2 regions of the Bacillus sp. EB106-07-01-XG149 genome follow, and region 2 is predicted to be linked to the other one. Evidence: riboswitches for the same ligand, from Rfam matches in the RefSeq annotation. Region 2 holds a riboswitch; the other holds the start of a gene.
What was found. A riboswitch is a leader RNA that binds a small molecule or an ion and turns the genes downstream of it on or off. The one in region 2 is predicted to bind FMN.
Positions count from the first base shown of each region.

Region 1: linked by a shared signal. The riboswitch ahead of ribD (bifunctional diaminohydroxyphosphoribosylaminopyrimidine deaminase/5-amino-6-(5-phosphoribosylamino)uracil reductase RibD) and the one ahead of AC3WTA_RS15035 (ECF transporter S component) in region 2 are both predicted to bind FMN.

Region 1 covers NZ_JBYTDP010000002.1:416,776-424,730, forward strand. Annotated here, with positions in the region: gene AC3WTA_RS08170 (Na+/H+ antiporter family protein) at 1-519, shown strand, start outside; gene AC3WTA_RS08175 (LacI family DNA-binding transcriptional regulator) at 543-1,406, opposite strand; gene AC3WTA_RS08180 (GNAT family N-acetyltransferase) at 1,506-1,988, opposite strand; gene AC3WTA_RS08185 (alpha/beta hydrolase) at 2,070-2,993, shown strand; gene AC3WTA_RS08190 (DUF2552 family protein) at 3,004-3,249, opposite strand; gene AC3WTA_RS08195 (CDGSH iron-sulfur domain-containing protein) at 3,536-3,742, shown strand; FMN riboswitch at 3,932-4,075, shown strand; gene ribD (bifunctional diaminohydroxyphosphoribosylaminopyrimidine deaminase/5-amino-6-(5-phosphoribosylamino)uracil reductase RibD) at 4,385-5,497, shown strand; gene ribE (riboflavin synthase subunit alpha) at 5,479-6,123, shown strand; gene ribBA (bifunctional 3,4-dihydroxy-2-butanone 4-phosphate synthase/GTP cyclohydrolase II) at 6,136-7,329, shown strand; gene ribH (6,7-dimethyl-8-ribityllumazine synthase) at 7,348-7,809, shown strand; gene AC3WTA_RS08220 (hypothetical protein) at 7,839-7,955, opposite strand, start outside.
Region 2 covers NZ_JBYTDP010000003.1:523,182-531,136, reverse strand. Annotated here, with positions in the region: gene AC3WTA_RS15065 (metallophosphoesterase) at 1-73, opposite strand, end outside; gene AC3WTA_RS15060 (LysM peptidoglycan-binding domain-containing protein) at 132-611, opposite strand; gene AC3WTA_RS15055 (CPBP family intramembrane glutamic endopeptidase) at 634-1,197, opposite strand; gene AC3WTA_RS15050 (RecQ family ATP-dependent DNA helicase) at 1,197-2,726, opposite strand; gene AC3WTA_RS15045 (YpbB family protein) at 2,716-3,777, opposite strand; gene AC3WTA_RS15040 (ferredoxin) at 4,076-4,324, shown strand; gene AC3WTA_RS15035 (ECF transporter S component) at 4,448-5,026, opposite strand; FMN riboswitch at 5,189-5,328, opposite strand; gene AC3WTA_RS15030 (hypothetical protein) at 5,574-6,260, shown strand; gene AC3WTA_RS15025 (peptidoglycan DD-metalloendopeptidase family protein) at 6,292-6,906, opposite strand; gene AC3WTA_RS15020 (cob(I)yrinic acid a,c-diamide adenosyltransferase) at 6,992-7,573, opposite strand; gene resE (sensor histidine kinase ResE) at 7,711-7,955, opposite strand, start outside.

The DNA.
Region 1 (7,955 bases), on a different contig from region 2:
ATCGTCTTATCAGTAAGTGGTAGTCTACCTCTTAAAGAAGCAGATGCGATATTAACAAGCGGAATGCGCATGATGTCCTTTATCGGTTTTGTTATGATCGCTGCCGCTGGATTTGGCGCTGTTCTTCGAAAAACAGGACATGTTGAATCTCTTGTGCAAACGAGTGCACATATAATTGGAAATAACAAACCACTCGCTGCATTTCTTATGCTTGTGATTGGACTTCTCGTTACGATGGGAATTGGTTCATCCTTTTCAACCATCCCTATTTTAACAACAATTTTTGTGCCTCTTTGCATGCAGCTTGGATTTAGTCCAATGGCCACAATTGCAATTATCGGTACAGCTGGAGCGCTAGGCGATGCGGGATCTCCAGCATCAGATAGTACACTTGGGCCAACATCCGGTTTAAATGCTGATGGTCAACACCATCATATATGGGATACATGTGTACCAACTTTTCTGCATTATAATATACCGTTACTTATATTCGGCTTTATTGCCGCAATTACATTATAAAAGGTGCGTTTTATACGCACCTTTTACTTTTTTATTTTTTCTTTTAATTGTTGTAAAGCTATTTTCCCATTTTTTTCGGTGCAACTTTCAATTTTCATGAGTGACGGGCCTATCCATTCACTGTCTATGCTCCCGTTCGGTCCGATAATTTTCAACTTATCCGGTATACGGATATTTAAATTTTTCGCTGCTTGAATTAACTCAAAAGTAACCTTTTCACTTGAAGTTACAATTCCATCTATATACGGGTAAGTTTGCAAGAATGTAATAAACTGTTTATTCGTATACCCTTGTACACATACTTCTCGATAAGAGATCCCTTCATCCCAAACAGCGTCTAAAAATCCTGATATGTGCTCTTCCATTTCTTCACTATCTTCTCCCTCATCGAAATAAGCAAGAAATTGACAGCCTTTTTCTTTTAATAAAGAAACCGTTCTTTGTCCACTTTCATAATAATTTGCATGGGATTTTTTTTCATCAATCACAACAAACGGAAGTGGAATTTCTCCTATACTTTTAAAAACGGATCTTGTTAAAATAACACCTGCAACGTTATTTCCCTTCAACATATGTATGTATCTATCTTTATTCTCTATATTACAAACAATGATTTGATATCCTTCTTTATATGCTATTTCCTCAATACAATGTAGCAAAGTGATGTTTGATGGTTCATATAGATTATCTACAAGTAATGCAATTATCGTTGAATTCTCTTTAAATAATGGCTTTGCTGCACTATTTGGCCTATAACGTAATTCCTCAATTGCTTCCTTTACTTGTTTTACTGTGTCCTCATGAACGTATCCTTTTTCATTAATAACTCGTGAAACGGTTGCGACTGAAACACCTGCCAATTTTGCAACATCACGTATAGTTGCCACATCGTCACCCCTTAATATGGTAATAGATTACAATTTTACGGTAACCTAAATTACAATATTCGTCAAGGTTACTAACTTATATTTCTGAAAATTGTTACATCAATTTATTAAACGATACTCCAACTGTATTTCATGTAAAATTTGGATATTATCATATCCGATACGCGGAATTTCTTTCTTTATTTTTCGTGCCTCTTCCACTGCATTCACATATAAATTAGTCATCACAAAATTACGTTTTTGGTAAAAACGTAACGCATTCATATTATCATTTGTTGTTATGAGCCAAACCCGCCCACACCGTTTTTCTTCTGCAACTTGTAATACACAATCTACAAGTTTCGTCCCTATTCCTTTTCTTTCTTCAAAGCTATCTAACGATACAATTTCACACATATTTCCGGTCACTTCATACGTTATAATTCCGATTATTCTGTCATCCGAGAGCGCAACAAATCCTGGCAACTCTTCTAACTGATGCCCCTTACCACGTGAAACCATCAATGAACTCCCCCAGTTCTCACACATGAACATTCGGATTGTTTCTTTCATCGCTGGCGTAATTTTTTGTATATACACCATTTCCTATTTCTCCCCTTTTCTATCATTGTGATACAATGTAAGTGTATCACATGTAACGGTATTTGGAGGATGAGGTAAAGTATGAAACGTTTTTTTGCAGCATTGTTTACTATACTAGGTGCGATAACTGCCCTTGGGATTTTCTTTACAAATAAAGTGATGTACTTAAAGAAAAAAACAGAGGAAGAAGTACTCGAAAGAGAAACGAAAAAACATTTTCGTATAGAGGATTTTGATGCTCTTCATAAAGAAGAAATTCATATTCCTTCGCAATTCGGATATGATCTTCACGGCTATTACATTCCTGCTGGTCATTCCAATAAGTTTATGATCTTTTGTCACGGCGTAACTGTAAATAAAATGAACTCTGTAAAATATGCAAGGTTATTTTTAAACAGAGGGTATAATGTCGTTATTTATGATCATCGTCGTCATGGTAAAACTGGCGGAAAAACAACAAGCTATGGATACTATGAAAAACATGATTTAAAATCTGTAGTTGACTGGCTAAAAAGTCGCTTTGGAACAAATATAACACTCGGTATTCATGGTGAATCTATGGGAGCTGCAACACTTCTTCAATACGCAGGACTTGTAGAAGATGGTGCTGATTTCTATATTGCAGATTGTCCTTTTTCTGATTTCTACGGACAATTACAACACCGTTTAAAGGTTGAATTCCATTTACCTAAATGGCCCTTATTGCCTTTAGCAAATGCTTTTTTAAAAGTGCGTGACGGTTATACGATTCGCGAAGTTTCACCAATCGATTGTATAAAAAATATTAACAATCCCGTCCTCTTTATTCATAGTAAAGATGATGATTATATTTTAGCTGATATGACGAAAGCACTATATGAAGCAAAAGGAAACAATAAACAACTTTATATTGCAGAACGCGGTGCACACGCTTGCTCTTATAACGAAAATAAAGAAGAGTATGAAGCAGCCGTTGATCAATTTTTAAACTCATATGTAAAAGAAACAAAAAACAGGCTTGCATAAGCCTGTTTTTTTATTGCGCTAAAACGTCTGTAACTTGTTCCATGTTTTCAGAAATCCATTGCATTGCATCGTCTAACGTTGGAAATTCTGTCGTTTGAAATGTTACTTCATCTTGAAGTAACCAAACATCCTTTGCCTCTTGCCCTACACCTGCAATGGACCAATGTAACAAACTATATGGATGATTATCATTCAAAAATGATGCCCACGTGCGCTCATTTGCAATGTTTCGTAATGTATGTAATTGTTTATCCATCTCTCGTCACCTTACTCTAGTCAGTTATGAAAACTATTATAACACTCTCTTCTTTCTCAAACAAAGTGCTCTTTTTACCCCGCATTAACGGGCAGTAAAACTCCCACCTCAAAACTCAGCTAAAACAAAGAAGTTAGGTGGGAGATTAACTGCCCCTAAAAGCCCGATTGGTTCAACTAATAATTAGTGGGGGATACCTCCCCACTAATTAAAGTTTCACTTTATATTGTCAAGTACTTCTCTTAATTATATGATGAAATTAAGCGTTTGGGAAGGAGGGATAGCGTTGGCGAAAGTACAAATTAAAGTAAATGATAATGGCTCTTTTCGTGTTACAGGGGACGTGGAATTAGTCGATTCACAAGGGAATGTATTCCCAGCAAAACCGGCATTTTCTTTATGCCGTTGTGGTTTATCAAAAAATATGCCTTATTGCGATGCTTCGCATAAAGGGAAATTCGAGTCTGTTGTTAGAGCACCAGAGGCAGAATAATTTCACATGTGACATGCACATTTTTTTGTGCATGTTTTTTCTTTTCATTAACTCTCGTCCCCCCTTTTCCTTACAACATTCCTCATACTTTTGTCCTCATTCCAACTTACATATATTTTCACACAATTCTTCACATTCGAATATTTTTTACTAGCCTTTTGTCTTTTTTGTGCTATAATTTGAGCAAACAACATCCTTCGGGGTCGGGTGAAATTCCCAACCGGCGGTGATGAAGTGCAAACTTCTAAGTCCGTGACCCGTTTTCAACACGAAAACGGTGGATCTAGTGAAACTCTAGGGCCGACAGTATAGTCTGGATGGGAGAAGGATATGTTTTCTAGTAATTTTATATAGCGAATACACTTTTATTTCAGTATGCATATTTTTAAAGTTTCATTTTGAATCTTTATATATGTTTTATTTTGTATACTTATGTTTCTATACTGGAATAAAAAGATACGACTAGCGTTTGAAAAATTTGATATTTTGCTAGTTTTTTTCCTTATGCCAAAATATCAATCATCGTTAGGTTTCTTTCCTATACTTTCGTATTCGAACTATATTTCTAGAAATCACGTCTCCCAAACCCCAAGGATATAAAATCCTTGGGGTTTTTTGATTTTTTCAGGAGAGGTGAAGAAAATGACAGATCAAGAATATATGAGGATTGCCCTGCAGTTAGCAGAAGGAACATCCGGACAAACAAGTCCAAATCCTATGGTTGGTGCTGTTGTTGTAAAAGATGGAAACATCGTCGGTATTGGCGCTCATTTACGTGCAGGTGAAGAACACGCAGAAGTTCACGCTCTTCATATGGCTGGTGAAAAAGCAAAAGGAGCTACCGTTTATGTAACACTTGAACCGTGTAGCCATTTTGGAAAAACACCACCTTGTTGTGAATTGCTCATCAAAAAAGGAGTCAAACGGGTTGTAATTGCTACTCTTGATTGCAATCCTCTCGTTTCTGGTACTGGAAAAAGGAGATTAGAAGAAGCTGGCATCGAAGTAACTACCGGTGTTATTGAAACAGAAGCCACCTTATTAAATCGTTTCTTTTTTCACTACATGAGAACGAAACGTCCATTTGTAACAATAAAAACAGCGATGAGCTTAGATGGAAAAACAGCAACTGTCACTGGTGAAAGTAAGTGGATTACAGGTGAAGAAGCACGAGCTGATGTTCACCAATATCGCCATACACATGATGCGATTCTCGTTGGAGTAAATACAGTTATAGCTGATAATCCGCATTTAACGACAAGAATTCCTAACGGGGGTAAACATCCTATACGCGTCATTTTAGATACCCATTTACGAACACCACCATCTTCTCATGTCATAACAGATGGTTTAGCACCGACATGGATTTTTGTCGGTAAGGATGTAAATAAAGAGAAAATAGCTTCTTATGAATCTGAAAATATAGCTATATTCCAAATGAAAACAAAACATATAGAAATCAAGGACCTCCTTTTCTTTCTTGGAGAGAAGCAAATTCTTTCTCTATTCGTTGAAGGTGGTCAAACAGTTCATGCAAGCTTCTTACAAACAAAGCATCTCAATGAAATTGTAACTTATATAAGCCCCAAATTAATTGGCGGGAAAGATGCCCCTACTTTATTTGGTGGAAATGGTTTCGCAGCATTGCAAGATGCACTTTCCTTGGAAATTCAAGAGATGAAACAAGTTGGTGATGATATAAAAATTGTTGCGAATGCCCGAAGTGAGGTGACGGAATGTTTACAGGAATTATAGAAGAATTAGGAACGATTGCAAACATGCAACAAAGCGGAGAAGCGATGAAGTTAACGATCCATGCGAATAAAATTTTATCAGATGTTCACTTAGGTGATAGTATCGCGGTTAACGGTATTTGCTTAACTGTAACGAGTTTCACAACAACTTCATTCACAGTGGACGCAATGCCTGAAACGATGCAATCAACATCACTTCGCATGCTTAAACCACGCTCTAAAGTAAATTTAGAGCGGGCGATGGCTGCAAACGGACGATTCGGTGGACATTTCGTTTCAGGACATATTGATGGCATCGGAACGATATTAAACAAAAAACAACACTATAATGCCGTCTATTACAAAATAGCTATTGCTGATGAATTGCTGCGCTATTGTTTGCATAAAGGATCCGTTGCTGTTGATGGAACGAGTTTAACGATATTTGATATAGACGAATCTTCCATCACAATCTCACTCATCCCGCACACAGTAAGTGAATCTGTTATCGGAGAAAAGAATGCCGGTGACATAGTAAACATTGAGTGTGACATGATCGGTAAATATATCGAACGCTTTATTTCTAAACCTGTAAAACGAACAGGTTCAATGAGCGAAAGCTTTTTACAAGAAAACGGATTTCTATAAGGGGGAAGCATTATGTTTCATCGTATTGAAGAAGCTCTAGAAGATTTAAAACAAGGAAAAGTCGTTATCGTATGCGATGATGAAAACCGTGAAAATGAAGGCGACTTTATCGCTTTAGCAGAGTATATTACGCCAGAAACGATTAACTTTATGATTACACATGGGCGTGGTCTCGTTTGTGTACCGATTACGGAAGGGTACGCAGAGCGTCTACAATTAGAACCAATGGTAGCTCATAATACAGATTCGCATCATACTGCATTTACAGTGAGCATTGATCATGTTTCTACAACAACAGGGATTAGCGCTCACGAACGGGCGACTACGATACAAGAATTGTTAAACCCTGCATCAAAAGGTGCTGATTTCAATCGTCCTGGACATATCTTTCCATTAATCGCGAAAGAAGGCGGTGTACTGCGCCGTGCTGGTCATACAGAGGCTGCCGTCGATTTAGCACAGCTTTGCGGAGCAGAACCAGCTGGAGTCATTTGTGAGATTATCAATGAGGACGGTACGATGGCTCGCGTACCTGATTTACTACAGTGCGCAAAACAATTTGATATAAAAATGATTACAATAGAAGATTTAATTGCTTATCGCCGCCACCATGAAACATTAGTGACGAGAGAAGTGGAAATTACATTACCTACAGATTTCGGTACTTTCCATGCAATTGGCTATTCTAATTCATTAGATACGAAAGAGCATATCGCACTCGTAAAAGGTGAGATTTCAACAGGAGAGCCTGTACTTGTACGCGTTCATTCAGAGTGCTTAACAGGAGATGTATTTGGCTCATGCCGCTGTGATTGTGGACCACAACTCCATGCTGCACTTGCTCAAATTGAACGTGAAGGAAAAGGCGTTCTTCTTTATATGAGACAAGAAGGACGAGGCATCGGCCTTCTTAATAAGCTTCGCGCTTATAAGTTACAAGAAGAAGGATTCGATACGGTAGAAGCAAACGAAAAACTTGGATTCCCAGCTGATTTGCGTGATTACGGTATTGGCGCTCAAATTTTAAAAGATTTAGGTTTACAACAGTTACGATTATTAACGAATAACCCGCGAAAAATTGCTGGCTTACAAGGTTACGATTTAGAAGTAATCGAGCGTGTTCCATTGCAAATGCCAACAAAAGAAGAGAATAAAACGTATTTACAAACGAAAGTAAACAAATTAGGACATTTACTAAACTTATAATAAAAGGAGAGATTCATTATGGTATTCGAAGGTCATTTAGTTGGTACAGGATTAAAAGTTGGGGTTGTTGTTGGACGTTTTAATGAATTTATTACAAGTAAGTTACTCGGCGGAGCTTTAGATGGATTAAAGCGTCACGGTGTAGAAGAAACTGATATCGATGTTGCTTGGGTTCCTGGCGCATTTGAAATTCCTTTAATCGCTAAAAAGATGGCTAATAGCGGGAAGTATGATGCTGTTATTACGTTAGGTACTGTAATTCGTGGTGCTACAACACATTACGATTACGTTTGTAATGAAGTAGCAAAAGGAGTTGCATCTTTATCCCTACAAACAGACATCCCAGTTATTTTCGGTGTATTAACGACTGAAACGATCGAGCAGGCGATTGAACGCGCGGGCACGAAAGCTGGTAATAAAGGCTATGAATCCGCCGTTGCTGCGATTGAAATGGCTCATTTATCAAAACAATGGGCATAAAAAATAAAAAAGAGGCTGCGGCCTCTTTTTTATTTTTTTACTTTTTTCCGTACATCTTTTATTAATTCATCCATTGTTTTTCCTTCTGTTTGTATACGAAGCGTTTGTGCTGTTCTCCATACATTCTCTCTTTTCTTCGCTTCTTC
Region 2 (7,955 bases):
CTTCTGTATACATTACAAGAAGAAATATAATACCAATACATATAAGAGCACTTAATAAGATAATCCATATCATATATTTTTTACTCCCTTCCTCATAAAGATAATCCTCCGTTTTTATAGTAGGTATGTTACTAGCTATCCTGCTTTGCGGACTTATCTTTTATCGGAATTTTTATTTCTTGACCTACATTCACTTCATCTTCTTGTAAATCATTATACTTTTTAATCACTTCAATCCCAGTTTCATCTGAAAAATATTGCTTCGCTATACTTTCTAAAGTTTCTCCTTCTTTTACCGTATGCGTTACTACTTTCTCAGATGTTGCCTCAGACTCAGATTTAGCTGAATCAAAGAAAATGACCTCAAACGCACTTTTCCCAGCGTTATTACCATCACTTTTCACCTGAATATATTTATCTGTATACCATAAGATACTAATTGGTAGTAATATGAATAGAAATGTTAAAACTCGGACGAAAATATGATTCATTTTAAACTTTTCTTTTTTCTCTTTATTTCTATGAATTTCACTACGCGGCGGCAAACTTTCTTTTTCTTCCACTCGCTCAACTTCTAATTCCTCTTCGAAATCAGGAATTCGTTTTCTCATGTTGTTCACCACCACCTTCCATTTATTTTTTTAATTGGAGTCCCATTATAAAATCAACAAGAAAGTGTGCAAAGATTGTTATAAACAAATTTCCTGTCCATTCAAATACATAACCAAAGACAAAACTAATGAAACAGACGAAACAAAACAAAAATGGCTTTGTTATATACCGAATATGTAACACTGCAAATACTAAACTCGCTATTACAATTCCAAAGTGCGTCTGCACTACACCTCTAAATAAAAATTCTTCTGCAAAGCCGATAATGAACGTAATAACGAGTAGGTGCATAACTGACATTCCTTGAAACATCTTATCGTTAATACCACCATCATCAAACCAAGACTCTGGAAATACTCGCATTGCAACATAATCTAATAACACAATACCAATCGCCAACAAGCCACCTATTATAAGTATAGACACCGGTTCCCACTTCCACAGACTATACACCGATTTTATATCTCGGAATAATATATATGCTAGTAAACAACCGATACCGATAATAATGAACTGTGTGATATACAGATTCAGCCTTATTTCTTTCGGACTCATATCTTCAATATTATGCCTTTGAATGTTCATCATTCCCCCATCTTTTCTAGACCGAAAAGCTTTTGTAACTCTGTTTCCCAATTATAGTCGAAATCCGATTGTTGCGCTTGTCTTTTTTTATAATCTGTTTTTGTAATACCACAATAGTCACAGCAATTTTTCAACTCGTTCTCTTTTCTATAACCGAACTGTTGTAACAAATATTCACGCCTACATTCTTTCCCTTGTATCCACGATTTCATGTTTTCTAGCTCACTATATTTATTACGTAGCCTTATTTCTACTTCAGCTATTAATCTGTTCATAATTTCATCTGACAAGCTCTCTAATTTTAATTTTCGCTGTTGTATGATTCCAAGCTGTTCAAGATGATAGCGGATGAAACGCCAATATTGTTCATTAAATCTTGCTGCATTATAACAAATTTCTTCTACCTCTTCTATTGGTAATTCTTTCGTTTGAAACATTCTTTCTTGTAGTAAAGAGAATAAAAATTGTATTTGCGACTGACTTGGCAATTCATCTTCAATTATTGAAATTGGCAAATCGTGATCTAACGGACTACATAGTAAGATAGCTATACTCGGTTCACCATCTCTTCCAGCTCTTCCGATTTCTTGTAAATAGGAAGCTATATTAGTCGGATAATGAAAATGAATAATATAGCTCGTATTCGACTTATTTACTCCCATACCAAAAGCACTTGTACATATTACAAGCTGCAATTGGTCATTCATAAACTGCTGTTGAATTAACATACGCTCTTCATGTTCCATACCACCATGATAAAAAGCGACACCAGTCACGCCTTTTCCTCTTAAATACTCCGTTAAACGTTCTGTCCACGCTCTGCTTGAACAATATACAATCCCTGGCCCTTGTAAATACATCACCTGGTCCAAAAGCGCTTCTTTCTTCTCTTCTATCGTCTCCACAAATTGTACTTCCATCGCAATATTTGGACGATCAATAGAGTATACATGCTGCGTCACTTTCTTCAAATCTAAACTCTCTGCTATATCTCGGAGTACATCTTTTGTCGCTGTTGCCGTTAATGCTAGCACCGTAGGAGACCCGATATTTTCAATGACTACATTTAGTTTTTTATAGTCTGGCCTAAAATCATAACCCCATTGTGAAATACAATGAGCCTCATCTACAACAAATAATGAAATATGAACTTTCTTCAATTCTCTTATTAACACTTCCGACTGCAACATCTCTGGTGAAACAAAAATAAATTTATATGAAGCTAATTTTTTCATCGCTTCTCTTTTTTCATGTAATGTCCGAAAACTATTAAATGCTATTACTCGGTTTTTCACAACATACTTTAATTGTGTAACTTGATCTTCCATCAAAGATAATAATGGTGATACAACAAGCACGGTCCCTTCTTGCATTAGCCCTGTAAGTTGATAGCACATAGACTTCCCTCTTCCAGTCGGGAGCATTGCTATAACATCTTTTCCTTCTAATAAATCTGTAATTACCCCTTTTTGCCCTGTACGAAATTCAGAATATCCAAACCATCTATATAAATATTCCTCAAGCTTCATTTATACCCTCCATCCGCGCCAAAACAAGACGAACTTCAAAATAAGAGATACCCTCTCCAACCGCTTGTTTCAACTCACGCAACTTACGTGTTTGTAATGCCTCAATTACTTTTGTTACTTTATCTATTTTGTCTTTTTCCATAAACATCTCGATTGAAAACTCTTTTTCCCGCAAAGCAATTTCAACAAAATGATCTTCTATCGTTGCAACCTTTAAATTTCTAATTGTCGCTATTTCATCTAAAGAGCGTCCTTGTCTCCAAAAATTATATGTTTTTTTCGTTGATAAACTAAATAATTCAGCTCTCTCATTTGGATAAGAGATAATCTCAGCTAATAGCGGAAATTCATTTTCTTTATCGTGAACTTCTTGTATAAAGAAGTGAATTGTACCCCAAAATAAAAAATACACCCGGAATATATCTTGTTTCGTAATTTCCGCTAATTGCTGCAATGTACAACCGATACGTTCATATCCTGTTAATCTATATGTTACAATCGTTGCTTCTACCACATCACCTTTTCCTAAAAGATTATGTATTTCTTTCCATAATATTTTAGCCAATTCACTTCGCCTATATGGTATACCTGTTAAAAAACGTTTTACCCACATCATTATTTCTGTATCTTGTTGAATGGGAATAAACTTCGTATTATTCTGTTGTAAATTAGATATAGTTTGAATAATTAATGATAATCGTTTCCAAAATGTTTCACCTAATTCACCATAGTGTAAACCATGTAAATGCGTGGGAAAAGCATACACTTCCTCCCATGTATGTAACTGCATTTTACCTTTAGATGTTAACAAATATGTATTTTCATGTATTTCTCGAATCAAATCTGCTTGCAACAACTTTGCAACTTCACGATCATAATCTGTTCTATTTAACGATTTATATATTCCAAACAAAAATGAAATTCGGAACATATTTCCATCTTGTAACGTTTGCGAAGATCGTTTTCCTTTTAATAAATAATAAATAGAAGAAACGGTCCTTTCACCATTCAATTGTTTTAAACAATACAATAAAGTATATTGTAGTTGCATTACCGCTTCCACCTTTCAATCTAGCTTAATTACTTTTTAGTATGATTGCACCATTCTATGTTACTCATTAAACTTATCATATCGGCACTATGTACTTGTATATAGTATATTGTACCAAACGAAATAACATTTACGTATTTTGAAAATCTTATGACATAATGCAAAAATTAGTTGACACTCTAATTGATAAGGATTATCATTATAATTTTATGTTGAAAAGTTTTAAAAACCGTTTTACAATAAGGTTATAATTTTTATGGCGAGCTTTTCACATACATATTATCAGGAGGGAAAAAAGATGGCAAAATATACAATCGTTGATAAAGATACTTGTATCGCATGTGGTGCTTGCGGCGCTGCTGCACCAGACATTTATGATTATGATGATGAAGGTATTGCATTTGTAACGTTAGACGATAACCAAGGTATCGTTGAAATTCCAGATGTATTAATTGAAGATATGATGGATGCATTCGAAGGTTGTCCAACTGACTCAATTAAAGTTGCTGATGAATCATTTGATGGCGACTCTTTAAAATTCGAATAGTCTTTTATTAACTTCAAAAAATATCCCTCATTAATATGAGGGATATTTTTTGTTTTCTATTTTCATTCTACTTAATAAAAAACCACTAGTAGTTCCATACTACTAATGGTTTTATTTTATATTTTATGCATTTTTCATTTTTGCAAACACCCATACTTTCAGGCGTGAGAATAACGCTACAAATACAATTGTCACAACAATTCCTTTAATCAAATTAAATGGTAAGATTGCCGTTACAACCGTTGTTCTTATAGCCTCGCTAGACATAGCTGGTGAATTTAAAAACCAAGTGTAAGCTGGGAATATAATGATGTAATTTAATACACTCATAATGAGCGCCATTGTAATTGTCCCTAGCATTAATCCTGTCGTTAAACTCTTAACAGTACGATACTTTCTAAATAAGAAAGCTGCCGGTCCAATAAATAAACATCCTGCAATAAAGTTAGCAATTTCTCCAACTGGCACTCCCGTTAAACTCCCTTGAATTCCGTAATGTAAAATATTCTTTATCGCCTCTACAATTATCCCTGCAACTGGCCCGAAAATAATTGCTGCAATTAGAGCTGGTACATCACTAAAATCAATTTTTAAAAATGGCGGAAGCCCTGGAAACGGGAAATCCAACATCATCAGTAAATATGCAATACTACTTAGCATCGCTACACTCACCATCTGCACTACACTGTTTTTTTGTTTCATCTTTCTCTCTCCTTTTCCATCGATCTTCTCATGGAAAGTGGAAAGGTTCTGCTATGCCTACTTTTTCATAGAACGAAAAAACCCTTTGTGTTTTACACAAAGGGAGAATTTAAGGCACATCAAACAGACGTTCAAATCCATATCTTTTTTGAACGCTTGAACCTCCATCTTCTCCCATCCAGACTATACTGTCGGCTTTGGAATCACACCAAATCCTGCCTTAACGGCTCGCGGGCTTAGAACAAAATCACATATAGTTCATCACCGCCGGTCGGGATTTTCACCCTGCCCCGAAGATAGACCGATATTCTATTTTCCACTTTATTATACAACAACATAATCGTATTGTGAACAAAAAAAGTGTAACTTATTAAAAATAAGTTATTAATTTTATATAATTAAAACCAATCACTATATTTTACAATACACCCCAGATTTTTTAGTATTCGGCATTTCCCCTACGAATCCCCTAGTCATATATAATGAAAAGTGATAAGATGTTGAATTGTTAAGATAAGAACATTTTCTGGATTATGGAGGAAATGTCATGAAAAAAGAAAAGAGACACTCTATTCGAGAAGCAATGAAAAAAAACTTAAGAAAAGAATACTTTTACTTAAAAAAAGAATTACTTTTCTACTGTCCAATTGATTTAGGCACATTCTCAAGCGAGACATACTATGCTGCTTTCGATGAAGATGGCATCAGTATTTATCAGTATGATAAAAAAACAGAGAGTAAATTAAAACTGTGTGAGCGTCACCCATGGAAGAGTTGGAATAAAGTGAAGGTGGATCATTATTTGACAACTTCTCAATTTATTTTTCAAGGTGAGCGAAACTGGATATTATCCCTTTTCCAAAAAGGAAAAGAAGCTCAAAAAATAATTGAAGAGCACACATCTTTACAAACTGAAGTTGTTTCCCGCTCTTTCTTAAAAAAACTTCCAGGGTTCCGTTCTAATGCACCGTTGAATAAATACATCGGCAGCATTTGCTACACTGCACTTATTGCATTTTTATTAAAATGGATGATTCCATTTCAAGCACCACAAATCGCCCTGTACTCCATTTCAATCGGTTGTATGCTTCTTGGTTTACTTTGTTTGACAATCGGTTTAATTGAACCGACTATTGTACTATTTCGAACGAACGAAAAAACAAGAACGAAAGTATTTTACTTATATAGCTACTTAGCTATTTCTGGATTTATATGTGTCTTTATTTTTTGGTAAAAAAAAAGAGCTAGTTTAACTAGCTCTTTTTTTACTTTACGTATAATTGTTGATTTGGATAAATCCAATCTTGCTGCAGTCCATTTTTATCTTTAACTTCCTTAACTGACATACTAAATTTCCGTGCAATACTAACTAAAGTGTCCCCTTTTTGGACGACATATAAGGATGAGGAAACAACTTCATTTCTCTGTTCATTTAGAACAAGCAATGGATTCATCGCATTCTTTTTCGCCATCGTCCATCTTCCTTGATGAACTTCTAAATGTAAGTGTGCACCTCTCGATTCTCCTGTATTTCCTACTTCTCCAATTATTTCTCCTTTTGAAATATAATCCCCTTGAACTACATATCTCTTATTTAAATGCGCATACACGGCCTCATATTCTCCATGTTTAATAAATACAACGTTTCCATAACTACTTGAATAATAAGCCTTTGTTACCTTACCTTCTTGAATAGCTGCCACAGGCGTGCCAATCGGTGCCGCTATATCTATACCGTAGTGTTTTCCATGCCTTGTCCCAAAATAATCACTTATCTGCCCTTCAACAGGCCATGTCCATTGATTTCCCTCTGCGTACACATGTAATTGAGATAAAAACAATACCGTCAATAACATGACGCCACATTTTAACACTTTCATATACATCCTCCGTTTTCTAATTAACACCATACCTTCTCTTATTTTGGTATATTACAGAAAAAAGTATACAAAAAAAGAAAGTGAATCACTCCACTTCCTTCTCGTTTTTATCACGAAAAACGATTGCACTGCGATTATACTCCACATCTTTTACTTGTAATCGAGCGTTTATTACTCTAGCCACTGCAAACAAATAATCAGATAATCTATTTACATACTTTAGAACAACTTCATTTATTTCCCCTTCTTTTTGCAAGGACACTACACATCGTTCTGCTCGCCTTACAACTGTACGTGCAATATGAATAGCAGCTGCCGCTTCGCTTCCACCTGGTAAAATAAAACGCTCTAACGGCGGTGCTTCTTCTATATACGAATCAATCCTTCTTTCTAAGCTTTCAACCATTTCAACCGTTACTTTATAAGGAATTTTCCCCTCTACTATCGCCAAGTCTCCCCCGCAATCAAATAGTTCATGTTGAATATTTTCAAGTTCATTGTAAATATCTCCAAAAGATCCGCCTTGTAGCTTAGTCATTGCATATCCAATATGAGAATTCGCCTCATCTATCGTGCCATATGCTTCAACTCGGATATTATCTTTATCCACTCTGCCGCCTATTACACTTGTTGTCCCTTTATCTCCTGTTTTCGTGTATAATTTCATCGCTTCACGACACCCCTCTTGCTATTCTTCATTCGACTAAGATAGAAAAAAAGTTCTACTGTTATTTATTTAATTGATTTTACAAAAAAATAAAAAACAGTAGAACTTTATTCATTATCAACTTTAAAAACGTATATCTAAATTATACGATTCGGTAAATATACAGAGAATGTAGTTCCCTCTCCAACAACACTTGAAACAGCAATTTTACCATCATGGCCTTGCACAATATTTTTTGCAATCGCAAGCCCGAGCCCTGTTCCACCTTTTTTTCCACGTGTTCTTGCTTTATCAGCTTTGTAGAAACGATCAAATAAAAATGGAATATCTTCTTCTGGAATACCAGCGCCCGAATCTTGTACTTCAAAAGTAAGACCATTAT